DNA from 2 places in the Streptomyces sp. NPDC043867 genome. Region 1 is predicted to be linked to the other one. Evidence: riboswitches for the same ligand, from Rfam matches in the RefSeq annotation. Region 1 holds a riboswitch; the other holds the start of a gene.
The links. Region 1 has a riboswitch for glycine ahead of gcvT (glycine cleavage system aminomethyltransferase GcvT). Riboswitches for the same ligand answer to the same signal wherever they lie in the genome.

Region 1 (15,546 bases):
GGACCGCAGCACCCGGACCGTGACGTCGACGCCGCCCGGCCGCTCCTCCACCTGGCGGCGCACCACGTCCCAGGCGTCGGCGAGTTCCACGCCGGGGCGGCGCCTGACCGGATCGGCCAGGAGCGTGGCCGAGCGCACCCGGTCCGCGCGGAACAGCCGCGGCTCTCCGCGCCGGTCGGCGACGAGGTACCAGACGCCCGCCTTGGACACGAGCCCGTAGGGATCGACGGTGTACCGGCTCGGCTCGGTCCGTCCGCTGTGCCGGTAGCGCAGCAGCAGCCGGCGGTCGGCGAACACCGCGTCCTGCAGCACGTCCAGGTCGACGGCCGGCTGCGGTCCGCCCTTCCAGCGGGTCGCGTCGACCAGCACGCGCCGGCTGGTGGCCTCGGCGGCCGGCCGGTGCGGGGCGGGCAGCGCCGCCATCACCTTGCGCAGGGCCGAGCCGAGCGCGGCGTCCAGCCCGAGCGCCGCGTGCGCCCCCTGGGCGGCCAGGATGAACAGCGCGCGGGACTCGTCGGCGGTCAGCCCGGTGACGTCCGTACGGAATCCGGCGAGCAGTTCGATGCCGCCGTGCCGGCCGCGCTCGGCGTACACCGGGACACCGGAGGCCGACAGCGCCTCGATGTCCCGGTAGATGGTGCGCACCGACACCTCCAGCCGGCCGGCGAGTTCGCGCGCGGGGACCCGGCCGCGGGTCTGCAGCAGCAGCAGGATGGAGAGCAGGCGGTCCGACTTCACCGGCCCAGGATTCCGCGCCGCCCGGTCCGCCGCAAATGCTGACGGAGACTGTCAGGTTATGCGGGGAGAGTCGGCACATCGGCTCCCGGAGCCGGTACATCGGGCCCCGGTGAGATCCGGACGGTCCCTGCGGCATCCACGGCACGCCGAACGGCACCCGCGGAGCACGGCGGGATCACACCGGCCCGACGTCATCCGAACGCGACACGACGAGAGGTGCGCCATGAACGCCGCCCCCGACCCCCGCCCCCTGTACGCCCGCGCCGCGGAGCAGATCGCCGCGCTGATCGGGACGGTCGGCGCGGACCGGCTGACCGGGCCGACGCCGTGCGCCGAGTACGACGTGCGGCGGCTGCTGTCGCACATGGTCGGCGGCACCCGTCGGATCGCCCTGATCGGTGAGGGCGGCGACGGACTCGCCCTGAGCCCGTACGCCGACGAGGTCCCGGACGACGGCTGGAGCGCCGCGTACGCCGAGGCCGCCGAGCGGGTACGGCGGGCCTGGGCCGAGGACGCCCGTCTGGACGCCGTGGTGCGGGTGCCCTGGGGCGAGGCTCCGGGACGCGCCGCCCTGTCGGGTTACGTGATGGAGGCCGTCACGCACGCCTGGGATCTCTCGGAGTCCCTCGGCCGCCCGCTCGAACTCGACCCGGAGCTCGCCGAGTTCGCCCTCGCCGTGGCCCGCCGGGTGCTGCCCGAGGGGCAGCGTGCGGACGGCGAGCACTTCGGGTCGGCGGTACCGGTCCCCGAAGGAACCGACACCTACGGGCAGTTGGCGGCCTGGCTGGGCCGCCGCCCCCTGGTCACCGCGTGAGCGGGCTCAGCCGAGCCTGACGCGGGCGAGCTGACGGGACTGCGCGACCAGCCGGTCCGCGCTGTCCCACACCTCGGCGTCCTCCTCCAGGAAGCCGCCGGCGAGGTTGCGGGTGGTGATGGAGACCCGCAGGGGTCCCGGCGCCGGAAGGCACCGCACGTGCGCCGTCAGCTCGACCGTCGGCACCCAGCCGGACAGGCCCAGCTCGAAGGCGGTCGGCGGCAGCGCGTCGACCGCGAGGAGCAGCGAGAAGGGGTCGGCGTCGCGGCCGTCGGCGAGACCGAACCAGGACCGCATCTCCCCCTTGCCGGACGGCGATCCGAGGGCCCAGCCCAGCGTCGAGGGGTCGAGCTTGAGCATCAGCCGGTCGGTGATGGCGGAGCTGCCGGGCACGGGCGCCGGACCGTCCTCGGGCCCGAAGCACTGCTCCATGGGCGGGATGGCGGGCGGTCGCGCCGTCGTGCGGACGTCCTCGGGCAGCGCGCCCAGGTCCCCGTACGAGGCGAGCACGCGGATCCGCTCGACCTCGCGCCCCTCGTCGTCGTACTGGAAGAGGGAGGCCTGGCCGGTCGACAGGGTGCGGCCGGTCCGTACGACGTCCGTGCGGACGACCGCCGGGCCCGGCTGGGACGCGGTCAGGTAGTGCGCGGAGATCGTGAACGGGTGGGGGTGCGGCAGGGCGTCCCCGAGCGCGCGGCCGAGGACGGCCAGCAGATAACCGCCGTTGACGGCGCTGATGATCGTCCACCCGGCGGACAGGTCGATGTCGTAGACGCCGGGTTCGCGCAGGGTCACCGCGGTGTCGCGGTCGAACTCGCTGTCGCCGACCGTGGCTCGCGTGGCCTGTACGGAAGCTGCTTCTGACATACCTGAACCGTACAACAGGAGATTACTAAGCAGTAGCTTTTTCGTTGAGATCCCGTGGAACGTGCACTCAGTCGTCCGTCTCCTGCACGGTCGAGCGCCGGTTCCAGGCGCGCGGCGCCCGCCAGTGGAACCGCATCGCGAGCAGCCGCAGCACGAACGCGGTCACCACGGCCAGCCCGCTGGTGAACGGCGACAGCGCGTCGTAGCGGATGCACAGGGCCACCATCGTGGCGCCGACGATGGCCGGCACCGCGTACAGGTCGCGGTCCCAGCGGAGCAGCGAGGGCACCTCGTTGGCCAGGACGTCGCGCAGCACGCCGCCGCCGACCGCCGTGGCCAGCCCCAGCGCCGCGGACGGCGTGAGGCCGAGGCCGTACGTGTACGCCTTCGTCGTGCCGGCGACGCAGAAGAGGCCGAGTCCGGCCGCGTCGAAGACGTTCACCCCGGCCTGGATCCGCTCCACCTGCGGGTGGAGGAAGAAGACGAGCAGGGCGGCGAGCAGCGGGGTGATGAAGTACCCCAGGTCCGTGAAGGCTGCCGGCGGCACCGCCCCGATGATCAGGTCGCGGAACAGCCCGCCGCCCAGCGCGGTGACCTCGGCGAGCACGGCGATGCCGAAGACGTCGAAGTTCTTGCGGACGGCCAGCAGGGCGCCGGAGATGGCGAAGACGAAGATGCCGACCAGGTCGAGCGTGTGCTGGACGGAGGGGCTGAACAGTTGCTGAAGCACCCGACATTCTTACGCACGGCGAAAGGGACGGGAGAGCGCGCCCGCGCTCTCCCGTCCCTTCGCACGCGCGGGACTACTCCTTGACGGGAGTGTCCCCGCCGTCGTCCGCGCCCGTGGCGGCCGCGGGCTTCGCACCGTCCGGCTCCCCGGTCACGGGCTTCGCCGTCGCGGGCTTCGCGGTGGCGGGCTTGCCGGGTTCCGGCTCCGTGGCGTCCGGCTCGGCGGCGGGGACCGTGGCAGCGGGCTCCGACTCCGTGCCGGGCACCGTGGCGGCGGGCTTCGCCGTTCCCGGCTCCGTGGCGTCCGGCCCAGCAGCGTCCGGCTTCGCGGCGGCGGGCTTCACGGCCGGCTCCGCGGTCGCGGGCTCCACCGTCTCCGCGTCCGCGGCGTCCGACGCCGTGAGCGCGGGCCCCGCGGTCACGGGCTCTGCCGTTTCCGTCTCCGCAGCGTCCGGCTGCACCGCCGGCCCGGGCACATCCGCCGCGGCCTTCGCCGCCACGGGCTCCGCCGTGGCGGACGGCGCCTCGGAGGCCACCGGGCTTTCGACCACCGGGGTGTCCTCGGACGGCTTCGCGGCCTCGCCGGTCGCCGGCGCGGAGCCGGCGCCCTTCAGGGAGGCCTGCACCGCGACCGACGACGTCTCCGCCAGCACCGCGTCCGGCACCAGCTCGACCGCCTCCCGCGCCACCGACAGCAGCACCGTGTCCTGCGGCGCCTGGTCCTCGGCGTTCTCCGGGTGGTGGCAGGCGACCTGCTGGCCGACCTTGAGCTCCAGGAGCGGCGGTTCGGTCGTCTTGCAGATCTCCGTCGCCTTCCAGCACCGCGTGTGGAAGCGGCAGCCGCTCGGCGGCGAGATCGGCGAGGGCACGTCGCCCTTGAGCAGGATGCGCTCGCTCTTGGCGTTGCGCCGCGCCGGGTCGGGGATCGGCACGGCCGACATCAGCGCCTTGGTGTACGGGTGCATCGGCGCCTTGTAGAGCGACTCGCGGTCCGCCAGCTCGACGATCTTGCCGAGGTACATCACCGCGATCCGGTCCGAGACGTGCCGCACCACCGAGAGGTCGTGCGCGATGATCACGTACGTCAGGCCCAGCTCCTGCTGGAGGTCGTCCAACAGGTTGACGACCTGCGCCTGGATCGACACGTCGAGCGCCGAGACCGGCTCGTCCGCCACGACCAGCTTCGGGTTGAGCGCGAGCGCGCGGGCGATGCCGATGCGCTGGCGCTGGCCGCCGGAGAACTCGTGCGGATAGCGGTTGTAGTGCTCGGGGTTGAGACCCACGACCGACAGCAGCCGCTGGACTTCCTTCTTGATGCCGCCCTCGGGCGTGACGCCCTGGAGCTTGAAGGGAGCGCCGACGATCGTGCCGATGGTGTGGCGCGGGTTCAGCGACGAGTACGGGTCCTGGAAGATCATCTGGACGTCACGCCGCATCGGCCGCATACCGGCGACGCCGAGGTGTGTGATGTCCCTGCCCTGGAACTCGACCTTGCCCGCGGTCGGTTCGAGCAGCCGCGTGATCAGCCGGCCCATCGTCGACTTGCCGCAGCCCGACTCGCCCACCACGCCCAGGGTCTCCCCCGCGCGCACCTCGAAGTCAATGCCGTCGACGGCCCGCACCGCGCCGACCTGACGCTGCAGAAGGCCCTTCCGGATGGGGAAGTGCTTCGTGAGGCCGGTCACCTTGAGCAGGGTCTCGCCGGGGGCGGCGCCCTTCGTGAGGGTCGCGCCGCCGCTCTGTGCAGGGATGCTCACTGCCTTGTCCTCTGCGTTCTCACTCACAGCTTGGGCGCAATCTCTTCGGTCCAGATCCGCTCCCGCTGCTCCTGCGTCATGTGGCAGGCGGCCCAGTGCCTGCTGCCCACCTCGGACAGCTCGGGGCGGACCGTGCGGGTGACGTTGTCCTTGGGGACGTCCGCGTACGGGCAGCGCGGGTTGAAGGCGCAGCCGGACGGGATGTTGATGAGCGAGGGCGGGGAACCCTTGACCGGGATGAGGCGCTCCGTCTGTTCGCGGTCCAGCCGCGGCATCGAGCCGAGCAGCCCCCAGGTGTAGGGGTGCCGGGGCTCGTAGAACACCTTCTCCGCCGGACCGCGCTCGACGCAGCGGCCGCCGTACATCACCAGGAGGTCGTCGGACAGCTCGGCGACGACGCCCAGGTCGTGGGTGATCACGATGACCGCGGAGCCGAACTCCTTCTGCAGATCCCGGATGAGGTCGAGGATCTGCGCCTGGACGGTGACGTCCAGAGCGGTCGTCGGCTCGTCCGCGATGAGCAGTTCGGGGTTGTTGACCAGCGACATCGCGATCATCGCGCGCTGGCGCATACCGCCGGAGAACTCGTGCGGGTAGCTGTCGACGCGCTTGTCCGGCTGCGGGATGCCGACGCGGTCGAGCATCTCGACGGCGCGGCGCTTCGCGGTCTTCTTGTCGACGTCGTGGTGGATGCGGTACGCCTCCACGATCTGCTGGCCGATCGTGTAGTACGGGTGCAGCGCCGACAGCGGGTCCTGGAAGATCATCGCCATCTCGCGGCCACGCAGCTTGCGCACGTAGTCCGGGTCCGCCGACAGCAGTTCCGTGCCGTTCAGCCAGATCTCGCCGGAGATCTGGGCCTTGCGCTTGCCGTACTGGCCGGCGGTGTGCAGGCCCATGATGCCGAGCGAGGTCACCGACTTGCCGGAACCGGACTCGCCCACGATGCCGAGGGTCTTGCCCTTCTCCAGCGTGAAGCTGAGCCCGTCGACGGACTTGACCAGGCCGTCGTCGGTCGGGAAGTGGACCTTCAGGTCGCGGACTTCGAGGAAGGCGGACGGTGCGGGCGAGTTCGTGACGGGCTCGCCGACCGCTGCTCCGCTCTTGCTGAGTTCGGTCATGCGAGCCTCACTCGGGGGTCGATCACGGCGTACAGGATGTCCACGACGAGGTTGGCGACGATCACCGCGAGAGAGGTGATCAGCGTGACCCCGAGGATGACCGGCAGGTCCTTGTCGCTGATCGCCTTCAGCACCGCCTGCCCGAGGCCGGGGAGGCTGAACGTGGTCTCGGTGAGGATCGCGCCGCCGATGAGGGCGCCGAGGTCCATGCCGAGCATGGTGAGGATCGGCGTCATCGTGGAGCGCATGGCGTGCTTGCCGATGACGGTCGGCTCGGCCAGTCCCTTGGCACGGGCGGTACGGATGTAGTCCTCGCCCATGACCTCGAGCATCGTGGCCCGGGTGATCCGGGCGTACATCGCCGCGTAGAGGAAGGCGAGCGTGACCCAGGGCAGGAGCATGCCGCCGAACCAGCCGCCGAAGCCGTCCGCGATCGGGACGTACTGGGCGTCGAGCCAGCCGAGCCCGTAACTGAAGATCGCCAGGGACAGCAGACCGGTGAAGTAGATGGGGAGCGAGACACCGGCGAGGGCGACGATCATCGCGCCGCGGTCCCAGAAGGAGCCGCGCTTGAGCGCGGAGAGCACACCCGCCGCGACACCGAAGATCAGCCACAGAACGGCGGCACCGAGCGCGAGAGCCAGGGTCACTGGGAAGCGGTCGGTGATCTGCGGCCAGATGGCCTGCTCGCTGCGGAAGGAGTAGCCGAAGCACGGCGCGGCGCAGTTCGTGACGTCACCGCCGGACGCGTACGTGCGTCCCGCGAAGATGCCCTTGAAGAACTCCCACACCTGGACGAAGATCGGGTCGCCCAGACCGAGCTTCTCCCGCACGCCTTCGATGGCTGCGGGGTCGGCCTGCTTGCCCACGAACATCGTGGCCGGGTCGACGCCCGCCCACCGTGGGACGAGGAAGAAGATGCCGAAGACCACCAGAATGATGACCACCAGCATCACTGCGGCGGCGAAGAGCCGCCTGATGAGGTAAGCGAGCACTGCTCTCGGCCCGACGGCGGGGCCGTGGGCCACCGGAGGTCTTCCGGTGGCCCACGGTTCACGCCGCTCCGGCCTTCACCTGCCTTTCGTGCCTTATGGCGGGTGCGCCGGTCGGGATTACTTCACGCCGAGGTTGACGAAGTCGAACTGACCGCTGTAGTTGTCCGTCGTGTAGACGTTGGTCAGCCGGTTCGAGCGCCAGTTGATGAACTTCTCGAAGACGAAGGGCAGGTAGTAACCGCCCTCCATGACCTTGTGGTTGATCTCCGTGGCCAGCTCGGTCTTCTTGCCCTCGTCGAGCTCGTTCACGTAGTCGTCGAAGAGACCGTTGATGGTCTTGTCGTCGATCATCGCGAAGTTGTTGTTGCCGCTCTCCAGGATGTACTTGCCGGACCACAGCGGCAGACCGAAGCCCTGGACGGTCGGGAAGTCCGGACCCCAGCCCATGATGATGATGCCGAAGCCCTTCTTCTTCACGTTCGAAGGGCTGCCGATGATGCCGGTGGTCTGGGCGCCGTCGAACTGCTCGATGTCGACGGTGATGCCGATCTTCTTCAGCGACGCCTGGAGGGACTCGGCGGTCGCGACCTCGACGGGCTTGTTGTTGCGGACCGCGATCGTGGTCTTGAAGCCGTTCGGCTTGCCGCAGGCCTTGAGCTCTTCCTTGGCCTTGGTGATGTCCGCGGCGCCGTCGTTCTTGGTGGCGCCGTACGGGTCGTACTTCTGGCCCTCGGAGCCCGGGACGGACGGCGGGAGCATGTTGGTGCCGATGTCACCGCCGGCGACCGGGCCACCGCGCGCGGTCTGCAGCGACTTGTGGTCGGCGCCGTAGATCACGGCCTTGCGGCAGTGCTCGTTGTCGAACGGCTTGACCGTCTGCGGGAAGACCGCGTAACGGATGTAGCCGGAGACCGGGTTGTCCAGGTTGCCCTTGTGCTGCTTCAGGGCGGTGGTGCGGCCCTGCGGCGACAGACCGGTCTGGGCGAGGTCCAGGTCGTAGTCGCCGGCGATCAGACGCTGGTCCAGGTCGTTGGCGTTGGTGAAGAACTTGATCGAGATCTTGTCCGGCAGCGCCTTGCGGATCGGGTCCGAGGACTGCTTCCACTCGGTGTTGCGGACCAGCGTCAGGCTCTTGTTCGGGGTGTAGCCCTCGAACTTGTAGGGGCCCGAGGAGAACGGGTGCAGGCCGTACTTGGACTTGGTGTCCTTGTCCTGGCGCACCGGTGCGGACGAGGCCAGCGCGAGCATGTCCTCGAAGTCCGAGTTCGCCTTGGGCAGCTTGAAGACGATCGTCTTGTCGTCGGGCGTCTCGATCGCCTTCAGGCCGAGCTTGTCCTTGGACTTGTCCTTGTAGGGGCCCTTGTACTCGCTCTTCGGGTCCAGGATGTCCTTCACGTAGACCGGGCCGCCCGACAGCACGTCCTGCGCCCACTGGCGCTCGATGCCGTACTTGACGTCCTTGGAGGTGATGGGCTTGCCATCCTCCCAGGTGACCCCGTCACGCAGCGTGTACGTGTAGGTCTTGCCGCCGTCCGTGACCTTGCCGAGGCCCGTGGCGAGGTCCGGGGTGAGTTCGGCACCCGCCTTGCCCGGCTCGGCCTTGCCCGTGATGAGCGTGCGGCTGTAGTAGCGCATGAAGTTCCACGCCATGCCGTAGTAGCCGCGCGTGGTGTCCCACGAGTCGGCGTCCTGGGCGCTGGCGAACTTCAGCTCGCCGCCCTTCTTCGACGAGGCGTTGGCGACCTTGTTGTTACCGGCGTTGAAGCCGGCCGCGCCGCCGCTCTTGCCGTCGTCCTTGCTGTCGCCGCCGCCGCACGCAGCCGTGCTCAGCAGTGCTGCGACCACGGCAGCTGCGGCCACGGCCTGCTTGCGCCGCCCTGAGGTGCGTTGGGTAGTCACGATCTCGGATCCTCCGAAATGATGTAGGCGGCCTGTGAATGAGTCACAGGCCCCGGGGGTACGGCTGTTCAGCGGGAAGCCTTCGGGTCCAGCGCGTCACGCACGCCGTCGCCGAAGAGATTGAAGGCGAGCACGGTGATGAAGATCGCCACACCGGGGATCACCATGTACATGGGATCCGAGTCGTAGTAGTCGATCGCCGAGGAGAGCATCTGTCCCCACGAGGCGGTCGGCGGCTTGACGCCGACGCCCAGGAAGCTGAGCGCCGCCTCGGTGAGGATGTTGGTCGGGATCATCATCGTCGTGTACACGATGATGGGCGCGATGAGGTTGGGCAGCAGCTCCTTGAACAGGATGTAGAACCGCCCGGCGCCCAGGCTCCGCGCCGCCTCCACGTACTCGCGCTCGCGCAGCGAGAGCGTCTGGCCGCGCACGACACGTCCGACGTAGGGCCAGCCGAAGAAGCCGATCACCAGGATCATGACGAACAGGCGCACGCCGGTACCCGTCAGGCCCAGCATCTCGTTCGGCATGACCGAGACGAGGGCGATGATGAACAGCAGCTGCGGGAAGGCCAGGAGACCGTCCATCACGCGGCTGATGGCCGCGTCCACCCAGCCTCCGAAGAAGCCCGCCAGGATGCCGAGGACGGTCCCGAGGACCACGGCGACCAGGGCGGACAGGAAGCCCACGAGGAGCGAGATGCGGGCTCCGTAGATGATGCGGGCGAAGATGTCGCGGCCGCTCACCGGTTCGACGCCGAAGAGGTGGTCGCCGCTGATGCCGCCCAGCGAGCCGGTGGGCGTGGAGAACAGCGGGTCGATCAGGTCCTCGTGGTGGGACTCGGGATCCTGGCCGATCAGGTTGGCGATCACGGGGGCGAGGATCGCGACCGCGATGAGCAGGAGGACGACGACACCGCCCGTGAGTGCGAGCTTGTCCCGCTTGAGGCGCTCCCAGGCGATCCGGCCGAGGGAGCGTCCTTGAACCGCCTTCGGATCGGCGCTGACCACCGCCGCTTCCTCGGCCGCGCTCGGGGCCGCTTCAGCGGTCGGCTCGTGCAATGGTGCCGTCATCTGGCAGGGACCCCTCTCAACCGGCGGTAGCCGGCCCACACGTGCCGCTGTAGCGGCATGATCAGTCCGTCGTACAAAGGGGCGAACACCCCTGGACCGGGAGTCTTTAACGCCTCGGCGATCTGTTGCCAGACTTGGCGGTGAATGGATGCCTAAACGTGATGCGGGCAGGGGGGTTCCGTTATCCGGACGGCGGGTAACGGGGGCCGGACACGGGGCAATTGGGCCGCAAGGGTCCACGAGGGCCCTTATCCCGTCGCCTCGTCCGCAACGCGGACATCACGCCCTTTCGCCTTCGGGCACGCTGGTCAGCGCCCGGTGGCACGTCGAAGGGACGCGGCCGGGCGCCGTTCTCGCGACGGCTTTCGGGGTCAGTACGGCCGCGGCTGCGGGTAGCCGTACCCGCCGGCCGCCGGCGCCTGGGCGGGCGCCGCGTGCGCCTCACGGTCGTAGAAGGGCCGCGCCTTGGCGCGCAGCCACATCGCCACCGGGTCGTACTCGTCGGACATGGCGACGGTCGACACGGGCAGCCCGTCGGGGACCGCGCCGATCGACTGCTGCATCATCGCCCGCACCGAGTCGACGGCGGACGGGGAGGTGTCGTAGACGTCGAGACCGATGGCCAGGTAGGGCGCGCCGAGGGCGGGCTGCACCCAGGCGCGGCGCAGCGAGCGCACGGCGGAGGTGCGGTGCGCGTTCTGCGTGAGGAGGGCGTAGAACTGCGGGATCTCGATGCCCGGTTCCGACAGCCGCAGCGGTCCCGTCGGCTGGCGCTCGAGGCCGGTGGCGATGCGCCGCAGGTCCAGCCAGGGGATGCCGACGCCGCCGCCGGGGGCGTGCGGGTTCAGCCAGAGACCGAAGTGGTCGGGGTAGAGGGTGCGGGCGACGTCGAGGCCGTCGACGACCTCGTACGAGCGGTTCCAGCCGCTGGCGGACAGCTCCTGGGCCGAGGTCACGCAGGGGGCGTAGCCGTAGCCGCCGACCTCCATGTTCCCGTACTGGGCGTCCGGCGAGCCCGCCTGGCCGTGCCAGAGCAGCATCCAGATCTGGCCGTTCGACGGGTTCGCGAGCGCGCTGAGGAGCGCCTCGTAGGCGTCGTAACGCCCGGGCGTCACCTGGCGCAGCATGTGCTCGACCTGCCCGGCCGCGGCCGTGCCCGACGCGCTCACCCTCAACCGCCCCTTCGCGAACAGATCATCATGAACTCCCCCATCGCCCCCGGGGCGTTCGCACGGCATCCCGTCCGGGAGCGCGTCACCACCTCGACCGAGCCATGAAACCAGCTTAAGCGGCGTTCCTGACAGGAACTTGACGCACGCCTTCGCCGGCCGGCGTGGCGCCGGGTGCGCGGTCCGGCGCGGGTCCCGCCCGCTCAGTACTCCCGCAGGTAGAAGGGCCGCACCCGGGCGCGCATCCAGTCGCCCACCGGGTCCTGGGCGACGTCGAGGAGGACCAGGTTCACCGGCCGGTCCACCGGGACCCGGCCGAGCGCCCGGCCGAGCGCGTCCAGCGGGTACGTCCGTGCCGGGCCCTCCCATTCGGACAGTTCGACACCGACGAACATCACCGGGTCGCCGCCCTCGATGCTGGCCAGGCAGCGGCGGGCGGTCAGCACCACACCGGTGGCGGCGAACTCGGCCGAGGCCGCGGACAGGAAGTCGACCGGGTCGTCCTGCCAGTCGGGTTCGAACAGCCGGACCCGGCCGCCGCTCGCGGGTCCGTCCAGTGGGGTCCGCCCGGTGCGGCACAGTTCGGCGACGGCGGGCGGCGGGAGCGGCACGCCGACCACGCCGTCCGGGTTGACCGCGAGACCGACCTGCGGGGGCAGTCCGCGCGCGAACTCGACGGCGGGCGCGATCGTGTACGCCATGTGGGCACCGGCGACCTGGCGGAACTGCTCCTCCGAGCTGAAGACCGGGACGTACGCCTGCCCCTCGATCTCCAGCATGGGCAGGTCGAGCGGGCCGCTGTGCGGGCCGCCGCCGTTCGGCAGCGGGATCCACAGGAAGCTGCGGCCGAGGACCTCGACGATCCGGGCACCGGCCGACGGCACGCCGAGGGACGCGGAGAGGACCTCCTCCAGTTCGTTGCCTGGCCATCCGCCGTGCGGATGGGGGTGCGGGTACGCCTGTGCCGGGATGTCCATCTGTCTACCGCCTGCTGTGAACCGCTGTTCCGGCTGGAAACCCTAACCGGTGGGCGCGTACGGGGGGTCAGTCGCCGAAGTCGATCCGGCGCAGCACGTCCGCCGCCGCCCGGTCGATGAGGACCGCCGAGCCGCAGCCCTTCGGCAGATCCCCCTTCTCGACGGACCGCAGCAGCAGCCCGGCCGCCCGGCGGTGGCGGAGGAACGCGTAGCGCGAGACGCCGCGGCCGCGCTCGCGCTGGCCGTCCAGGGCGGTGTCCGGCGTGACGTCGAGGAGCAGCAGGTGCAGGGTGCCGCCCCGGCGGCGGGCCTCGCGGGCGAGCCAGCGGCGCACCCAGGTCTGTGTGCCGCAGTCGTGCACGACGACGCCGGCGCCCGAGCGCAGCGTGCGGTGCAGTCCGGTGTAGTGCGCGAGCCGGACGACGGGGCGGTAGAGCGCGTACGGCAGGAAGCGGGACAGGCGGGTGTCCCAGCGGTCGCGGGCGTCCTGGGAGTCGACGCGCGCGCCGCGCACGGCCCGGCGCATCAGCGTCGACTTGCCGCTGCCGGGCAGACCGGTCACCACGACGACGTCGGCGGCGCCGAAGGACAGGCCGTGCGGGCTGTGTCCCGCGCGCTCGCGCAGATCGCGGACGACGGGTCCCGGCATCGGTCCGCACGCCTCCCGGGCCGGGACACCGGGCTGTTCGGGCACCGCGAGTCCCGAACCCGTCGCGTACGCCGTGGTCCTATTCACCCTGATCGTCCTCCCCCTCGGATCCGGAGTCCCATCCCATTCGAGTGTAAAGAGAAGGTAATGCGGGACGCCTCTCGTTTCCGTCCTCGTCCTGCCACAGACCGGTCACAGGTCTTCCGCCGCCGGCCGGACGGGCCGCCCCTGCCGGGTTTCACGGATGCGTGCAATGATGTGCCCGCCAACTGCATACCGGCCGCTTGAATCCGCGCGGGAGAGTCCCGGGGCATCGGTCCCCGGGCGCCGAAGGAGCAAGTCCCTCCCTTGAATCTCTCAGGCCCCGATACCGCGCGGGCGAGGCACATCTGAAAAGCGGGCCGCTGACCAGTGGCTCCACCCACGGTGCAAGTCACGACCACCGGTTCGCCGGGTCGTGATGAACCTCTCAGGTTCCGATGACAGATGGGGAGGAACGACCTCGCCGTCATGCCTTGGGAGCCCCACCGATGAGCAGTAACGCCCCCCGTCACACCGCGCTCGACGCCCTGCACCGGTCGCTCGGCGCGACGATGACCGACTTCGCCGGCTGGGACATGCCCCTGCGCTACGGCTCCGAGCGCGACGAGCACCTCGCGGTGCGCACCCGGGCCGGTCTCTTCGACCTCTCCCACATGGGCGAGATCACGGTCACCGGACCGCAGGCCGCCGCCTTCCTGAACTTCGCCCTCGTCGGCAACATCGCCTCGGTCGGGGTCGGCCGCGCCCGCTACACGATGATCGTCCGCGCGGACGGCGGCATCCTCGACGACCTGATCGTGTACCGGCTCGGGGAGCAGGAGTACATGGTGGTCGCGAACGCCTCCAACGCCCAGGTGGTGCTGGACGCGCTGACGGAGCGGGCCGCCGGTTTCGACGCCGAGGTGCGCGACGACCGTGAGGCGTACGCGCTGATCGCGGTCCAGGGCCCGGAGTCCCCCGGCATCCTCAAGTCCCTCACCGACGCCGACCTCGACGGCCTCAAGTACTACGCGGGTCTGCCCGGCACGGTCGCGGGCGTCCCGGCGCTGATCGCGCGCACCGGCTACACCGGCGAGGACGGCTTCGAGCTGTTCGTGGCGCCGGCCGACGCCGAGAAGCTGTGGCAGGCGCTGACCGAGGCGGGAGCCCCGGCCGGGCTCGTCCCCTGCGGGCTGTCCTGCCGCGACACGCTCCGCCTGGAGGCGGGCATGCCGCTGTACGGGCACGAGCTGACGACGTCGCTCACCCCCTTCGACGCGGGCCTCGGACGGGTCGTGAAGTTCGAGAAGGAGGGCGACTTCGTGGGCCGGGAGGCCCTGTCCGCGGCCGCCGCCCGCGCGCAGGACGACCCGCCGCGCGTGCTCGTCGGGCTCGTCGCCGAGGGCCGCCGCGTGCCGCGCGCCGGCTACTCCGTCGTCGCCGGCGGTGAGGTCATCGGCGAGGTCACCTCCGGCGCGCCCTCCCCGACGCTCGGCAGGCCGGTCGCCATGGCGTACGTCGACGCCACGCACGCCGCTCCCGGCACGGCCGGTGTGGGTGTGGACATCCGGGGCAGCCACGAACCGTACGAGGTCGTGGCGCTGCCGTTCTACAAGCGCCAGAAGTGACACCGGTCCCCGCGCGCCTCACGTGACACCGGCCCGGGCGCCGGACACGACACCGGCCCGGGTACCGGACACGGCACCGGCCATGTGCCGGAAGTGACACCGGCCCGGGCACCGGGCCGGACACCTGCCCCGGGCGCCGGAAGCGGCGCCGGGCGCGTCCGTCCGGTTCAGCTACGTCCCCGCTTCATCAGCACTCCCCCGCGTACAGGAGAATTCAGGCCATGAGCAACCCCCAGCAGCTGCGTTACAGCAAGGAACACGAGTGGCTGTCGGCCGCCGAGGACGGCGTCTCGACGGTCGGCATCACGGAGCACGCGGCCAACGCGCTCGGCGATGTCGTGTTCGTCCAGCTCCCGGAGGTCGGTGACACCGTGACCGCGGGCGAGACCTGCGGCGAGCTGGAGTCGACCAAGTCGGTCAGCGACCTGTACGCCCCGGTCACCGGCGAGATCGTCGAGGCCAACCAGGACGTCGTGGACGACCCGTCCCTGGTGAACTCGGCTCCCTTCGAGGGTGGCTGGCTGTTCAAGGTGCGCGTCACGGACGAGCCGGCCGACCTGCTCTCCGCGGACGAGTACACCGAATTCACCGCAGGCTAAGGACTCCCGACTGATGTCGCTTCTGAACACGCCCCTTCATGAACTCGACCCGGACGTCGCCGCCGCGGTCGACGCCGAGCTGGACCGCCAGCAGTCCACCCTGGAGATGATCGCCTCGGAGAACTTCGCTCCGGTCGCGGTCATGGAGGCCCAGGGCTCGGTCCTCACCAACAAGTACGCCGAGGGCTACCCGGGCCGCCGTTACTACGGCGGCTGCGAGCACGTCGACGTGGTCGAGCAGATCGCCATCGACCGCGTGAAGGCGCTCTTCGGCGCCGAGCACGCCAACGTCCAGCCGCACTCGGGCGCCCAGGCCAACGCGGCCGCCATGTTCGCGCTGCTCAAGCCGGGCGACACGATCATGGGCCTGAACCTCGCGCACGGCGGGCACCTGACCCACGGCATGAAGATCAACTTCTCCGGCAAGCTCTACAACGTGGTCGCGTACCACGTCGACGACGCCACCGGTCGGGTCGACATGGCCGAGGTCGAGAAGCTGGCCAAGGA
Region 2 (15,546 bases), on a different contig from region 1:
GGCCAGGTCTTCTCCGACACGGTGAACACGGGTATCTACGTCATGGAGCCCGAGGTCTTCGACTACGTCGAGGCCGACGTCTCCGTCGACTGGTCCGGTGACGTCTTCCCTCAGCTGATGAAGGAAGGCAAGCCCATCTACGGCTACATCGCCGAGGGCTACTGGGAGGACGTCGGCACCCACGAGAGCTATGTGAAGGCGCAGGCCGACGTCCTGGAGCGCAAGGTCGACGTCGAGATCGACGGCTTCGAGATCTCCCCGGGCGTGTGGGTGGCCGAGGGTGCCGAGGTGCATCCCGACGCCGTGCTCAGGGGCCCGCTCTACATCGGCGACTACGCCAAGGTGGAAGCGGACGCGGAGATCCGCGAGCACACCGTCGTCGGCTCCAACGTCGTCGTCAAGAGCGGCGCCTTCCTGCACAAGGCCGTCGTCCACGACAACGTGTACATCGGGCAGCACAGCAACCTGCGCGGCTGCGTGGTCGGGAAGAACACCGACATCATGCGCGCCGCGCGGATCGAGGACGGCGCAGTCATCGGTGACGAGTGCCTCGTCGGTGAAGAATCGATCATCCAGGGGAACGTACGCGTCTACCCCTTCAAGACGATCGAGGCCGGCGCCTTCGTCAACACCTCGGTGATCTGGGAGTCGCGCGGGCAGGCGCATCTGTTCGGCGCCCGCGGTGTCTCCGGCATCCTCAACGTGGAGATCACCCCGGAGCTCGCCGTGCGCCTTGCGGGGGCCTACGCGACGACTCTCAAGAAGGGCGCCACCGTCACCACGGCCCGTGACCACTCCCGTGGTGCGCGTGCGCTGAAGCGCGCGGTCATCTCAGCGCTGCAGGCCAGCGCCATCGACGTACGCGACCTGGAGAACGTACCGCTGCCGGTGGCCCGGCAGCAGACCGCCAGGGGCAGCGCCGGCGGGATCATGATCAGGACCACGCCCGGTGTACCGGACTCGGTCGACATCATGTTCCTCGACGGTGACGGCGCCGACCTCTCCCAGGCGAGCCAGCGGAAGCTGGACCGGGTGTTCGCACGGCAGGAGTACCGGCGTGCGTTCCCGGGCGAGATCGGCGATCTGCACTTCCCGGCCAGTGTCTACGACTCGTACACGGGCTCCCTGCTGCGGAACGTCGACACCACCGGTATCGCCGAGGCCGGGCTGAAGGTCGTCGTGGACGCCTCGAACGGCAGTGCCGGGCTCGTGCTGCCCAGCCTGCTCGGCAAGCTGGGCGTCGACGCGCTGACCATCAACCCTGGTCTCGACGAGTCGAGGCCGACGGAGACGGCGGAGACGCGCCGCTCCGGGCTGGTGCGGCTCGGCGAGATCGTGGCGTCCGCGCGAGCCGCGTTCGGCGTGCGCTTCGACCCGGTCGGCGAGCGTCTCTCGCTCGTCGACGAGAAGGGGCGGATCGTCGAGGACGACCGGGCCCTGCTCGTCCTCCTCGACCTGGTGGCCGCGGAGCGGCGCAGCGGGCGGGTGGCGCTGCCGGTGACCACCACGCGGATCGCCGAACAGGTGGCGGCGTACCACGGGACGCAGGTCGAGTGGACGACGACGTCACCCGACGACCTGACCCGGGTCGGCCGCGACGAGACGACGATCTTCGGCGGTGACGGCCGCGGCGGCTTCATCATCCCGGAGTTCAGCAGTGTCTTCGACGGCACCGCCGCCTTCGTCCGGCTCCTCGGGCTGGTGGCGCGTACGCAGCTCACGCTCAGCCAGATCGACGCCCGGATCCCGAAGGCGCACGTGCTCAAGCGTGACCTCGCCACTCCGTGGGCCGTCAAGGGGCTCGTCATGCGGCGGGTCGTAGAGGCGGCAGGCGATCGCTCTGTCGACACGACCGACGGTGTGCGGGTCGTGGAGGCGGACGGCCGCTGGGTGATGGTGCTTCCCGATCCCGCGGAGGCGGTGACGCATCTGTGGGCCGAGGGCCCCGACGACGCGTCGGCCCAGGCCCTGCTCGACGAGTGGGCGGCGATCGTGGACAGCGCCGGGCGCTGAGCCGAGGGGCGTGCCGGACAAGTGCCTCCAAGGGGGCCTGTCCGGCACGCCGGTGGGGCCATTCGGAGGTAGCCGTCGCGACGTGCGACGATGTGCGGCATGCCGCAGCAGCCCCCCGTTCGGAGCACCCCCGCGCGACCCGCGCGTCCGGATGCCTCCATGTCGCTGCTCACCAACGTCATGGATCACAGCCTCGACGACGGCTACGCCGAGGCGGCCGCGCGGAAGAAGTCCGACGGCGCCGGCGGCATGCCGAAGACGCTGCGGGCGAAGCTGGGTCTCGCGGCCGGTCTGGTGCTGGCGGGACTGGTCGTCACGGTCGGTGCGGCGCAGGCCCGCGTGGCCGCCCCCGTGGTCGCCAAGGAGCGCCAGGAACTCATCGACCGCATCGAGAGCGAAACGGCGACCGCGGACAAGCTGGAAGACGCCGTCGACACCCTCCGTGACGATGTGAGCGCCCGGCAGCGCGAGGCGCTGAAGAAGGACGGGGGCGGCGACCAGGCCGACCTGATGGGCATCCTGTCGGGCGCCACCGCGGTGCACGGACCCGGCGTGAAGCTGGTCGTGAACGATGCCAAGGACGCCTCCTCGGGCGGCAACGGCGATCCGCGCGAGACGTCCGACTTCTCCGACACGGGACGCGTCCGGGACCGGGACATGCAGCGCGTCGTCAACGGACTGTGGCAGTCGGGCGCCGAGGCCGTCTCCATCAACGGGCAACGGCTGACGGCGCTGTCGGCGATCCGCGCCGCGGGTGACGCGATACTGGTCGACAACAAGCCGCTCGTGCCGCCGTACACGGTGCTCGCCGTGGGGGACGGCAGCCGGCTGAGCACGAAGTTCCAGAACAGCGCGGACGGGCTGTATTTGCACGCGTTGCAGGAGAACTTCGACATCCGGACCGGCATCTCCGTAGAGGATGACCTCCGGCTGCCCGCGGCACCGAGTGTGATCGTACGAACAGCAGAGCCGAGCACAGAGAAGGGCACATCGTGATCGCCGTACTGGGCCTCGTCGTGGGAGTCGTGGCTGGACTGTTGGTCCGGCCCGAGGTCCCGGCCGTCGTCGAGCCTTACCTTCCGATCGCCGTCGTGGCGGCACTCGACGCCGTGTTCGGTGGCCTGCGCGCGATGCTCGACGGCATCTTCGACGACAAGGTCTTCGTGGTCTCGTTCCTGTCGAACGTGGTGGTGGCCGCGCTGATCGTCTTCCTGGGCGACAAGTTGGGCGTCGGCGCCCAGCTCTCCACGGGCGTGGTGGTCGTCCTGGGCATCCGGATCTTCTCCAACGCCGCGGCAATCCGCCGGCACGTCTTCCGGGCGTGAGGCCGATGAGCGACGAGGACAAGACACCCAAGGATTCCGGCCCGCCCGAGAGTTCGGAGCACCGCCTGCGCAGGGAACTGCCCGAGGAGGTCCCGGCGGCGCCGGCGCCGCCGGGACCGGAGACGGTCCAGGAGGAGCGGACGAAGGAAGGCCCCTCGCTGACCGGCCGTCAGAGGCTGGCCAAGGGGCTGTGGCCGCCCCGGGTGACCCGCGCCCAACTCATCGTGGCGCTGCTGCTGTTCGGCCTCGGGTTCGGTTTGGCCGTGCAGGTGGCGTCCAACAGCGACAGCGGCAGCGCCCTGCGGGGTGCCCGTCAGGAAGACCTCGTACGCATCCTCGATGAACTCGACGACCGTACTCAGCGTCTTGAGGACGAGAAGCAGGGGCTGGAGGACCAGCGCACCGAGTTGCGGAACAGTTCGAACCAGGCCGAGGAGGCCCGTAAGCAGACGGTCGAGAAGGAGAAGCAACTCGGCATTCTCGCGGGCACGGTGGCGGCGCAGGGACCCGGCATCACGGTGACCGTCGACGACCCGAAGGGGACGGTCCAGGCGGACATGCTGCTCGACGCGATCCAGGAGCTGCGTGCGGCCGGGGCGGAGGCGATCCAGGTCAACGGCGTGCGGGTGGTCGCCGACACCTATCTGACGGATTCCGGCGGCGGGGTGAGCGTCGACGGGAACAAGATCAACCAGCCCTATCGTTTCAAGGTCATCGGCAAGCCGCAGGACCTGGAGCCGGCGCTCAACATCCCCGGAGGTGTGGTGCAGACGCTGGAGAAGGAGCAGGCCACCGTCACGGTGGAACGCTCGACGAAGATCGTTGTGGACGCCTTGCGAGCGGTGGAGCGGCCTGACTACGCTCGGTCGTCCTCCCCGTGAGTCCCCGGCGCATGGGGGCTGTCGGGCCAGGGCATGAGGTTGCGGGGGGTCGGCGCACCGATTGGGTGGTGCGTGGTGGAAACTGTCAGGTGGATACGGACGTTGTGAGGATGTCCGGGTCGACCGGTGTGTTCAATCAGGGTTCGTCCTGCCCCACGGGCGGGTCTGTTTCGGTCAAGGGGAATCGCCCGTGAAGTTGTTTGCGAAGTTGTTCGGCAAGAGCGCACGAGAGGGCAGCGACAACGCGACTGCCCGCCACCGCGCCCCGCGCCCCGCGGACGGGGAGGCGCAGAGCGCTGACCGCCCGCTGTTCCGGGATCAGGTCGCTGGTCCGGGTGGTGACATGTCCGGTGGCCAGGGCGCGCCGTCTGTTGACCCTGCCGCGTCCGGCCGCATAGGTTTCGGGGATCCGTCGACCTCGGGTACGGGTGGGGGGTACGCCTCCGGCCCGTACGCGTCACACGCCCCTGGGGGGCAGCCGCGGCAGGAGGACCCGTCCATGTCGGCCCTGGTTTGCACGAGGTGCGGCAACCGCAACGCGGAGAACAGCCGCTTCTGCTCCAACTGCGGTGCGCCCCTGCGGGGCGGTTCTCCCGCGGAGCGTCCGTCCGAGACGACCTCGACGATCTCCATCTCCGGCCTCGAGGCCTACGACTCCGAGGTGACGGGCCAGACGCAGTCGCCCGCGCTCTCCCCGGAGGCGCAGGCGGCCGTCGACGCACTGCCGCTCGGCTCGGCGCTCCTCGTGGTGCGCCGCGGCCCGAACTCGGGCAGCCGCTTCCTGCTGGACGGTGAGCTGACGACGGCGGGGCGTCATCCGCAGAGCGACATCTTCCTGGACGACGTGACGGTGTCGCGTCGCCACGTGGAGTTCCGTCGCGCCGCGGACGGCTCGTTCACGGTGGCCGACGTCGGCAGCCTCAACGGCACGTACGTCAACCGGGAGCGGATCGACCAGGTCGCCCTGTCGAACGGTGACGAGGTGCAGATCGGCAAGTACCGGCTGGTCTTCTACGCGAGCCAGCGGAGTATCTGACCGCCCGAACTCCGTCCGGGGGGACCCAGGGAAGGTCCATGCTTCACACACCGAGCGGCGGTGCCGGCAGCGGTACCGCCGCCGCGGACATGATGAGCATCGGCGCTGTGCTGAACGTGCTGCGCGACGAGTTCCCCGAAGTGACCGTCTCCAAGATCAGGTTCCTGGAGACGGAGGGGCTCATCGAGCCGCAGCGGACCCCGTCGGGGTATCGCAAGTTCAGCCCGCACGACGTCGAGCGCCTCGGTCACGTCCTGAGGATGCAGCGCGACCACTATCTGCCGCTGAAGGTCATCCGGGAGCACCTGGACGCCCTGGAGCGCGGCGAGGACGTACGCCTGCCCGCCCTGGGGCGTCAGCGCGACGTGGGCGACGGTGAACGGCTCGGAGAGCTCCTCGTCGAGCCGGAGCCGCCCACGGCGGCGCGCATCGGCCGCGACGAGCTGCTGGCCGCCGCCGGGATCGGTGAGCCGGAGCTGGCGGAGTGGGAGTCGTACGGGCTCGTCACTCCACTGCCGGACGGCGGCTACGACGCCGAGACGGTCACGGTCGCCGCGCTCGTGGTCGAACTGGGGCGCTTCGGGATCGAGCCGCGGCACCTGCGGGCGATGAAGGCCGCCGCCGACCGTGAGGCCGGTCTCGTCGACCAGGTGGTGTCCCCGCTGCGGCGCCACCGCAACCCGCAGACCAGGGCTCATGCCGAGGCCCGTACCAAGGAGCTGGCAGGGCTCACGGCGAAGCTCCATGCCGCTCTGGTGCAGACCGCGCTGGGTGTTCGACTTCCCTGAGCGGGGGCGTTCGCCCGTGGCGGATCGTCCACCCGTTCTGTGCCCGACTACCCAAACGTCCCGGGCACGGCCTAGGGTTACTGTGTGAACGAGCTCGATGTCGTAGGTGTCCGGGTCGAAATGCCCTCCAACCAACCGATCGTGCTCCTGCGCGAAGTGGGAGGCGACCGCTACCTCCCCATCTGGATCGGGCCGGGGGAGGCGACGGCCATCGCCTTCGCGCAGCAGGGCATGGCCCCCGCGCGACCGCTGACCCACGACCTGTTCAAGGACGTGCTGGAGGCCGTCGGCCAGGAGCTCACCGAAGTGCGCATCACGGATCTGCGTGAGGGCGTCTTCTACGCCGAGCTGGTGTTCGCCAGCGGGGTCGAGGTGAGCGCGCGGCCGTCCGACGCCATAGCGCTCGCGCTGCGCACCGGGACGCCGATCTACGGCAGCGACGGGGTGCTCGACGACGCGGGTATCGCGATCCCGGACGAGCAGGAGGACGAAGTGGAGAAGTTCCGCGAGTTCCTCGACCAGATCTCTCCCGAGGACTTCGGGACCAACAGCCAGTGATGCCCCCGAACGGGGAGAGCCACGACCGGCAATTGCCGAAGGCCGGTGACGCGTCCTACGGCCCGTGGGGAGCGCATTCGGCTAGCCTTTCCCCGCGGTGGGGCACGGTAAACCACTCCTAGGGTGATTATCACCCGGCGTGCCGAGTGTGGCGATCGTTGACGCGCCCCGGGCGACTGCCTACCGTCGGGAAGGGCAGTTCAAGGACGGAGGTCGGCGTGAGAAGCAGCGGCGACGGTACGGCTGGGGGTGCCCCCGGACGCAGTCTGGGGGAGAGCGGCCCGTACCCGCTTCACGGCAACGCAGCCGGCCCCGCTCCACAGCGGCCGACACCGGTGCCGGACGAAGAGACGGTTTCCGCGGAGATCGGGTACCGCGGTCCCACGGCGTGTGCGGCGGCGGGTATCACCTACCGGCAGCTGGACTACTGGGCGCGCACCGGCCTGGTCGAGCCGAGTGTGCGACCGGCCCACGGCTCGGGGACGCAGCGTCTCTACAGCTTCCGGGACGTCGTGGTCCTGAAGATCGTCAAGCGGTTCCTCGACACGGGCGTTTCCCTGCAGAACATCCGCACCACGGTCCAGCACCTGCGTGAGCGCGGGTTCCGGGATCTGGAGCGGATGACGCTGATGAGCGACGGCGCGACGGTCTACGAGTGCACCTCGCCGGACGAGGTGCACGCGCTGCTCCAGGGAGGCCAGGGCGTCTTCGGGATCGCCGTGGGGGTCGTCTGGCGGGACGTGGAGGCTGCGCTGTCGCAGTTGCACGGCGAGCGGGTGGACACCGGCGAGACCCTCGTCGGACAGAACCCCGCGGACGAACTGGCCCGGCGGCGCAACCGAGCGGTCTGACGGCACCCGGTCCCGCCCGTGCTCCGGCGACGGACGGCGCCTTCGGCGGTGCCCCTGCCCGACGGGGCATTGTCAGTGGCGTAGGGCAGCATCGGACAGGTGAGAACCACGCCCACGATCCTGCATCTCGACATGGATGCCTTCTACGCCTCGGCCGAGCAGGCGGCCAAGCCGAGCCTGCGCGGAAAGGCCGTGGTCGTGGGCGGGCTGGGCGTGCGTGGCGTGGTGGCCACCGCCTCGTACGAGGCGCGGGTGTTCGGGGTGCACTCGGCGATGCCCATGGCGCAGGCGCGCAGGCTGGCACCCCACGCCGCCTATCTCGTGCCGCGCTTCGAGCTCTACCGGCAGGTCAGCGAGCAGGTGATGGGTCTGCTGCGGGCGCTGTCGCCGCTCGTGGAGCCGCTGAGCCTGGACGAGGCGTTCGTCGATCTGGAGGCCGGGGGGACGGCCTGGGACGAGACCTCGGCGCGGCTGGTGGCCGGGAAGCTGCGCGCGGACATCAGGGCCGTCACGGGGCTGACCGGATCGGTGGGGCTCGCCGCCTCCAAGATGCTTGCCAAGATCGCCTCGGAACAGGCCAAGCCCGACGGCCTCGTGGTGATCGAGCCGGGTTCCGAGCGGGCGCTGCTCGGGCCCCTGCCGGTGCGGACGCTGCCCGGCGTGGGGCCCGCGACCGGGGACCATCTGCGGCGGGCCGGGATCACCACGGTCGAGGAGATCGCCGAGGCGGGCGAGGACGAGCTGGTGCGGCTGGTGGGCAGGGCGCACGGGCACGCGCTGTACGCGATGGCGCTGGCGCACGACGAGCGGCCCGTGGTGGCCGAGCGGGAGGCGAAGTCGGTGTCGGTCGAGGACACCTACGAGGTGGACATCCATGACCGCGTGCGGGTCGCCGCGGAGGTGCGGCGGCTCGCCGACCGGTGTGTGCGGCGGCTGCGAGGCGCCGGGCGCTCGGGGCGGACCGTGGTGCTCAAGGTGCGGCGGTACGACTTCTCCACGCTGACCCGGTCCGAGACGCTGCGCGGGCCCACGGACGACCCCTCCGTGGTGCGCGAGGCCGCCGCCCGGCTGCTCGACGCGGTGGACACGACCGGCGGGGTGCGGCTGCTGGGCGTCGGGGTCACCGGGCTTGCCGACTACACGCAGGAGGACCTGTTCGCCCAGGCGCAGGCCGCCGCCGGGGAGCTCCTGGCGCAGGAGCAGGCCGAGGACGAGGGGGCGCGGGAAGCGGTCGGGGAGCCGGCCCGGCCGGCCGAGCGGCGCTGGCCCGCCGGGCACGACGTACGGCACGCCGAGTACGGGCACGGCTGGGTCCAGGGCAGTGGACTCGGGCGGGTGACCGTGCGGTTCGAGACGCCGTATTCGGAACCGGGGCGGGTGCGGACGTTCCGGACCGAGGATCCCGCGCTGGAGCCGGCGGACCCGCTGCCCCTGGTAGCGGGGGCCCCGGAGACCGCGGTCCCGGCGGAGGCCGCTTGGCCGGCGCCGGGCGGGACGGATGCGGAGGAGGTGTCCGGGGGGCGGGCCGGTCAGGCCTCGTCCGAACCGGCGAGCGTGCCGAAGTCGCGGTCCGTCGGGGGAGGGGACGCCAGGTCGAGCCCGTAGTGGTGGTACAGCTGGAGTTCCTGTTCCGGAGAGAGGTGGCGGCCGACACCGAAGTCGGGCGCGTCCTTGATGAGGGCCCGGTCGAAGGGGACCCGGAGCGTGCCCTCCACGACCTCGCTGGGCTCCAGCGGCACGAAGGCGTCCCGGCTGAACAGACCCGTGCGTATGGCCGCCCACTCGGGCATCCCGGTGGCGTCGTCGAGGTACACCTCGTCGACCGTGCCGATCTTGGTGCCCTTGCGGTCGAACGCCTTGCGGCCGATCAGGTTGCGCGGATCGATGTCGGTCTGCACGGGCCCTCCTCGTGGGCGCAAAACTCATCCGTAAGCACTACGAAAGAGCACATTCAGGAAGGTGGCCACTCGAAAGCCCGTGCGCTGTCCTCGCTGGTAGGCTGGCAAACGGCTGCTGACCCCGTGCGGGAGAGTCCTCCGGCGAGACCGGAGGCGCCGAAGGAGCAAATCCTCCCCGGAATCTCTCAGGCACACGTACCGCACGGACGAGGTCACTCTGGAAAGCAGGGCGGGTGTCGTCGGCTCCCGTCCTCACCGACGGTGAAAACCGGTTCGTCAGCCAAGGGCGGGCCGGTGAAGCTCTCAGGTTGAGATGACAGAGGGGGAGGCCGTCGGGGTACCCGCGTCGTGGTACCCCCCGAAGGTCGCGTCAGACCAGGAGGCCTCCGCAATGACCGCCCATCGCATTCCGCTCTCCGAGCTCGAACAGGGCATTCCCTTCGAGCAGCGCCACATCGGGCCCGACCACGAGGCCCAGGCCAAGATGCTCGCGCAGGTCGGATACGGCTCGCTCGACGAGCTGACGGCCGCCGCGGTGCCGGACGTCATCAAGAACGCCGATGCGCTCGAGCTGCCCGGAGCCCGCACCGAGGCCGAGGTCCTGACCGAGCTGCGCTCCCTCGCGGACCGCAACGAGGTACTCGACTCGATGATCGGCCTCGGCTACTACGGCACCTTCACGCCGCCGGTGATCCTGCGCAACGTCATGGAGAACCCGGCCTGGTACACCGCCTACACCCCCTACCAGCCGGAGATCTCGCAGGGCCGCCTGGAGGCGCTGCTGAACTTCCAGACCGTGGTCGCCGAGCTGACCGGCCTGCCGACGTCCGGCGCCTCGCTGCTCGACGAGGGCACCGCCGCCGCCGAGGCGATGGCGCTGTCCCGGCGCATGGGCAAGAACAAGAAGGGCCTCTTCCTCGTCGACGCGGACGCCCTCCCGCAGACCATCGCCGTCATCGAGACCCGCGCCGAGCCGACGGGCGCCGAGGTCGTGGTCGCCGACCTGAGCGCGGGCATCCCGGCCGACGTCGCCGGCCGGGAGATCAACGGCGTACTGGTCCAGTACCCGGGTGCCTCCGGTGCCGTACGCGACATCAAGCCCCTGATCGACCAGGCGCACGAGCTCGGCGCGGTGGTCACCGTCGCCGCCGACCTGCTCGCCCTGACCCTGCTCACGGCGCCCGGCGACCTCGGTGCCGACATCGCGGTCGGTACCACCCAGCGCTTCGGCGTCCCGATGGGCTTCGGCGGGCCGCACGCCGGTTACATGGCGGTGCGCGAGAAGTTCGCCCGCAGCCTGCCGGGCCGGCTCGTCGGCGTGTCCGTCGACGCGGACGGGCACAAGGCGTACCGCCTCGCCCTGCAGACCCGTGAGCAGCACATCCGCCGCGAGAAGGCCACCAGCAACATCTGTACCGCCCAGGTGCTGCTCGCCGTGATGGCGGGCATGTACGCGGTCTACCACGGCCCCGAGGGACTCAGGACGATCGCCCGGCGTACGCACCGCTACGCCACGATCCTCGCCGCGGGCCTGGAGGCCGGCGGAGTGGAGGTCGTCCACGGCTCCTACTTCGACACGCTGACCGCGCGGGTGCCGGGCCGGGCCGCCGCGATCGTGGCCGCCGCCCGCGAGGGCGGGGTCAACCTGCACCTCGTCGACGCCGACCACGTGTCGATGGCCTGCGACGAGACCACCGGGCGCAAGCAGCTGGGCGCCGTCTGGACCGCGTTCGGCGTCGAGGCCGACATCGAGGCGCTGGACGCGTCGGCCGCCGACACGCTGCCCGAGGCGCTGCTGCGCACCGACGACTACCTCGCGCACCCGGTCTTCCACCTGTACCGCTCCGAGACCGCGATGCTGCGCTACCTGCGCAGGCTCTCCGACCGGGACTACGCGCTCGACCGCGGCATGATCCCGCTGGGCTCCTGCACGATGAAGCTCAACGCGACCACCGAGATGGAGCCGGTCACCTGGCCGGAGTTCGGGCAGCTGCACCCCTTCGCGCCCGCCGAGCAGGCGCAGGGCTATCTGACGCTCATCCGTGAGCTGGAGGAGCGGCTCGCCGAGGTCACCGGGTACGACAACGTGTCGCTGCAGCCCAACGCCGGTTCGCAGGGCGAGCTCGCGGGTCTGCTCGCCGTACGCGGGTACCACCGTGCCAACGGCGACGCGCAGCGGACCGTCTGCCTCATCCCGTCCTCCGCGCACGGCACCAACGCCGCCAGCGCCGTGATGGCCGGCATGAAGGTCGTCGTCGTCAAGACCGCCGGGGACGGCGAGATCGACGTCGAGGACCTGCGGGCCAAGATCGAGCAGTACCGCGACGAACTGTCCGTACTGATGATCACGTACCCCTCCACGCACGGCGTCTTCGAGGAGCACGTCACCGACATCTGCGCCCAGGTGCACGAGGCGGGCGGGCAGGTGTACGTCGACGGCGCCAACCTGAACGCGCTGGTCGGCCTGGCCAAGCCGGGGCACTTCGGCGGCGACGTCTCGCACCTGAACCTGCACAAGACGTTCTGCATCCCGCACGGCGGCGGCGGTCCCGGCGTCGGACCGGTCGGCGTACGCGCGCACCTCGCGCCGTACCTGCCGAACCACCCCATGCAGCCCGCGGCCGGCCCGAAGACCGGTGTCGGCCCGGTCTCGGCCGCGCCCTGGGGTTCCGCCGGGATCCTGCCGATCTCCTGGGCGTACGTCCGGCTCATGGGCGGCGAGGGCCTCAAGCGGGCCACGCAGGTCGCGGTGCTGTCCGCGAACTACATCGCCAAGCGTCTCGAGCCGCACTACCCGGTGCTGTACACCGGACCGGGCGGACTCGTCGCGCACGAGTGCATCATCGACCTGCGGCCGCTGACCAAGGCGACCGGTGTGAGCGTCGACGACATCGCCAAGCGGCTGATCGACTACGGCTTCCACGCGCCGACGATGTCGTTCCCGGTGGCGGGGACGCTGATGATCGAGCCGACCGAGTCCGAGGACCTGGTGGAGCTCGACCGGTTCTGCGAGGCGATGATCGCCATCCGCGCCGAGATCGAGAAGGTCGGTTCGGGCGAGTGGCCCGCCGAGGACAACCCGCTGCGCGGCGCGCCGCACACAGCGGCGGCGCTGGGCGGCGACTGGGAGCACGCCTACAGCCGTGCCGAGGCGGTCTTCCCGGGCGGTGTCTCGGCGGCGGACAAGTACTGGCCGCCGGTGCGCCGGATCGACCAGGCGTACGGCGACCGCAACCTGGTCTGTTCCTGCCCGCCGCTGGACGCCTACGACGAGTAGCCACCGCCGGGCGTACGTCGGGGCCGGTTCGGAGAGTGCGTCTCCGGGCCGGCCCCTCCTCGTGCGCGGCGGCTGTCGCAGCCGGCCGCTGGTGCGGCTCAGGCGGCCGTCATCACCTGTCCGGTGCCCAGGGGGCGGTGCGGGGCGATGATCTGACCGTCGGGCAGGAGCTCACCGGTGTCCTCGAAGAGCACGACGCCGTTGCACAGCAGGCTCCATCCCTGTTCCGGGTGATGCGCCACATGGAGGGCGGCTTCCCGGTCGGCGGAGTCGGCTGTCGGACACGGTGGCTGGTGCTGGCACATGGATGGGATCTTTCGCTGGGTCGTGACGTGTGAGCTGGCTGTCGTATCTGTCCTGCGGCTCGGAACGCTGTCCATGGCCGCCCCCCGTCGACAAGTCGGTCTGGTACCAGTGTTGCCCCACGGGCGCCGATCCGCAGGGATTTGGCAGCAGCACTTCTCACAGGTTCATGACGCATCACCCGTGCGGACGGTTCACTCCAACTGCACTGTCCCTTCGGGTGGTTCGGGATGGCCGGATGGGGCTAGTCCGGACGGGGAATCGGGGCCGGGTGACTCGTACGAGCGCGGGGGAGCACGGAAGAGCGGAGTGTCCCGCAGGGCAGCGGAGTGCCCCGCAGCCGGGTCGACGGCTGCGGGGCACGGGGCGTGACGGCGAGCTGCCGCCGAGCTGGGCCCGGGCTTCCCTAGGCGGGCGAACCGAGCAGGGGTGCGGGTGTCACCCGGTGGGTGAGGACGGGCAGGAGTTCGGCGACGCGGTGCGGACGGTGCGCCGCGATGCCGGGCGGAGCGGGGGCCAGCGGCACCAGCAGGTCGGTGGCGAGCGGGTGCCCCGTGCTGCTGTCCGCGGCGCAGTCGCCGTGCAGCCACAGCGTGAGCATGTAGAGCTCGGGCACGGACAGGAGCCGCGGCTGGAAGGTCTGCTGCATGTTCTCCGCCTGGCGCAGGGCGCGCTCGGTGGAGGTGACGTACGGGCCCTCGAAGAAGTGGGAGAAGGTCCACCCGTCGGGGGTCAGCATCGTCTCGGCGGCGGCCACCGCGCGCTCGCCGCAGCGGATCAGAAAGCGCCAGCCGGTGAGGCGGGTGGCGGTGGCGCCGGCGGGCGCGATCCGGTCAAGGACGTATACGGGCAAGGGGAGTTCGGGAGACACCGGTCCCTGGACGTTGCGCAGGGACGGGGTGCGCGCCTCGCGGACAGCGGTGGGGGAACCGAGTGCCGTGAGGACAGAGCGCAGGGCGGGCGCGGGAGCCGGGGGGACATGCAGCGGCATGGTGGGTCGCCTCTCATTCGACAGGCACGGTGGCGCGAGGGCGGGGGCGGACGACACTGTCAGCTCTCGGGGTCAGAGGGGCGGATGCGATGACAGCGTGCGCCTACTCTCTGCCTCGTTTGCGGAGTTTATACGACACGTGTTCACACAATGTTTCAGCTAGCTGTTCCGGGGATGAAGAACAAGCGCCTATTCGGTCGGCGAAAGGCGAGTTTGATCCCTGTTTCGCGCGGGCCGCGCGGAGCTGACCTCGAAATACCGCGTCCAAGTGGTCGGCCGGTTCTCGTCGGCGTTTATCACGAGCGCGAACCGGCGTGAAACTGCGCGCGGCACCATGCCTGGTGAATGTGCCCCGGGGTACTCGGCCCCAGCCTAGCGGGCCCGGGGCCGGGCCGGGACGTTATGGATCGCGATGCCGGGGCATCATCCACCGTGACCGTGTACCAGAGCGGCCGGAGCATCGGCCTACCCATCCGAGGAGGGAACTTCGATGGGAGAGAAGGTCGTGGCGGGGTCGTTCGACCTGTCCGATCGACAGCGCTACCGCAGCAAGCTCCAGGAGTGCCTGACGGGACTCGAGAGGTTGCTGGCGGAGGAGCGCTTCGAGCGTCCGCGGAATCTGATGGGCCTGGAGATCGAGCTGAATCTCGCGGGACCGGACGGCATGCCGCGGATGATGAATGCCGAAGTACTCGACAGGATAGCGAGCCGGGATTTCCAAACAGAACTCGCCATGTTCAATCTGGAAGTGAACATAGCGCCACACCGATTGGCGGGGCGGGTTTTCGACCAGCTCTCCGAAGAGTTGAACACGTCCCTCGCGTATGCGCACCGCAAGGCCAAGGAGGTCGACGCCGGAATCGTGATGATCGGCATTCTGCCGACCCTCGGCCGCGACGACCTGGTGTCCTCGAACCTGTCGGACGTCGACCGCTACACCCTGCTGAACGACCAGATCGTGGCCGCCCGGGGTGAGGACTTCGCGCTCGACATCGACGGGGTGGAGCGTCTCGTCTGCACGTCGAGGTCCATCGCACCGGAGGCGGCCTGCACCTCCGTACAGCTGCACCTCCAGGTCACCCCGGGGCGGTTCGCCGACGTGTGGAACGCCGCGCAGGCGATCGCCGCCGCGCAGGTCGCGGTTGGCGCCAACTCGCCGTTCCTGTTCGGGCACGAGCTGTGGCGGGAGTCGCGGCCCCCGTTGTTCCTGCAGTCCACGGACACCCGGCCGCCGGAGTTGCAGGCCCAGGGGGTGCGGCCGCGGACCTGGTTCGGGGAGCGGTGGATCTCGTCCGCCCACGACCTGTTCGAGGAGAACCTGCGCTACTTCCCGGCGCTGCTGCCGATCTGCGACGACGAGGACCCGCTGAAGGTGCTCGACGGCGGCGGCATCCCGAAGCTGTCCGAACTGGTCCTGCACAACGGCACCGTCTACCGCTGGAACCGGCCGGTGTACGACATCGCCGACGGCGTGCCGCATCTGCGGGTCGAGAACCGCGTGCTGCCCGCCGGTCCCACGGTCACCGACGTCATCGCCAACACGGTCTTCTACTACGGCCTCGTGCGGGCGCTGGCCGACGAGGCGAAGCCGGTGTGGACCCGGCTGCCGTTCGAGGCCGCGGCGG

Region 2: linked by a shared signal. The riboswitch ahead of gcvP (aminomethyl-transferring glycine dehydrogenase) and the one ahead of gcvT (glycine cleavage system aminomethyltransferase GcvT) in region 1 are both predicted to bind glycine.

Annotation. Positions count from the first base shown of each region.
Region 1 covers NZ_JBWKDS010000007.1:224,252-239,797, forward strand. The annotation lists gene AC069T_RS09910 (helix-turn-helix transcriptional regulator) at 1-738, opposite strand, end outside; gene AC069T_RS09915 (TIGR03086 family metal-binding protein) at 962-1,552, shown strand; gene AC069T_RS09920 (thioesterase family protein) at 1,559-2,419, opposite strand; gene AC069T_RS09925 (trimeric intracellular cation channel family protein) at 2,487-3,149, opposite strand; gene AC069T_RS09930 (ABC transporter ATP-binding protein) at 3,223-4,905, opposite strand; gene AC069T_RS09935 (ABC transporter ATP-binding protein) at 4,929-6,026, opposite strand; gene AC069T_RS09940 (ABC transporter permease) at 6,023-7,021, opposite strand; gene AC069T_RS09945 (ABC transporter substrate-binding protein) at 7,139-8,920, opposite strand; gene AC069T_RS09950 (ABC transporter permease) at 8,989-9,996, opposite strand; gene AC069T_RS09955 (enhanced serine sensitivity protein SseB C-terminal domain-containing protein) at 10,368-11,165, opposite strand; gene AC069T_RS09960 (enhanced serine sensitivity protein SseB) at 11,369-12,142, opposite strand; gene AC069T_RS09965 (AAA family ATPase) at 12,210-12,884, opposite strand; glycine riboswitch at 13,077-13,174, shown strand; glycine riboswitch at 13,175-13,287, shown strand; gene gcvT (glycine cleavage system aminomethyltransferase GcvT) at 13,322-14,440, shown strand; gene gcvH (glycine cleavage system protein GcvH) at 14,662-15,039, shown strand; gene glyA (serine hydroxymethyltransferase) at 15,053-15,546, shown strand, end outside.
Region 2 covers NZ_JBWKDS010000024.1:1,448-16,993, forward strand. The annotation lists gene AC069T_RS23250 (mannose-1-phosphate guanyltransferase) at 1-2,013, shown strand, start outside; gene AC069T_RS23255 (DUF881 domain-containing protein) at 2,173-3,009, shown strand; gene AC069T_RS23260 (small basic family protein) at 3,006-3,338, shown strand; gene AC069T_RS23265 (DUF881 domain-containing protein) at 3,344-4,219, shown strand; gene AC069T_RS23270 (FHA domain-containing protein) at 4,281-5,255, shown strand; gene ftsR (transcriptional regulator FtsR) at 5,294-6,043, shown strand; gene AC069T_RS23280 (bifunctional nuclease family protein) at 6,128-6,601, shown strand; gene AC069T_RS23285 (MerR family transcriptional regulator) at 6,820-7,452, shown strand; gene AC069T_RS23290 (DNA polymerase IV) at 7,552-9,057, shown strand; gene AC069T_RS23295 (PRC-barrel domain-containing protein) at 8,982-9,350, opposite strand; glycine riboswitch at 9,467-9,561, shown strand; gene gcvP (aminomethyl-transferring glycine dehydrogenase) at 9,742-12,627, shown strand; gene AC069T_RS23305 (DUF5999 family protein) at 12,726-12,932, opposite strand; gene AC069T_RS23310 (hypothetical protein) at 13,337-13,921, opposite strand; gene AC069T_RS23315 (glutamate-cysteine ligase family protein) at 14,412-15,546, shown strand, end outside.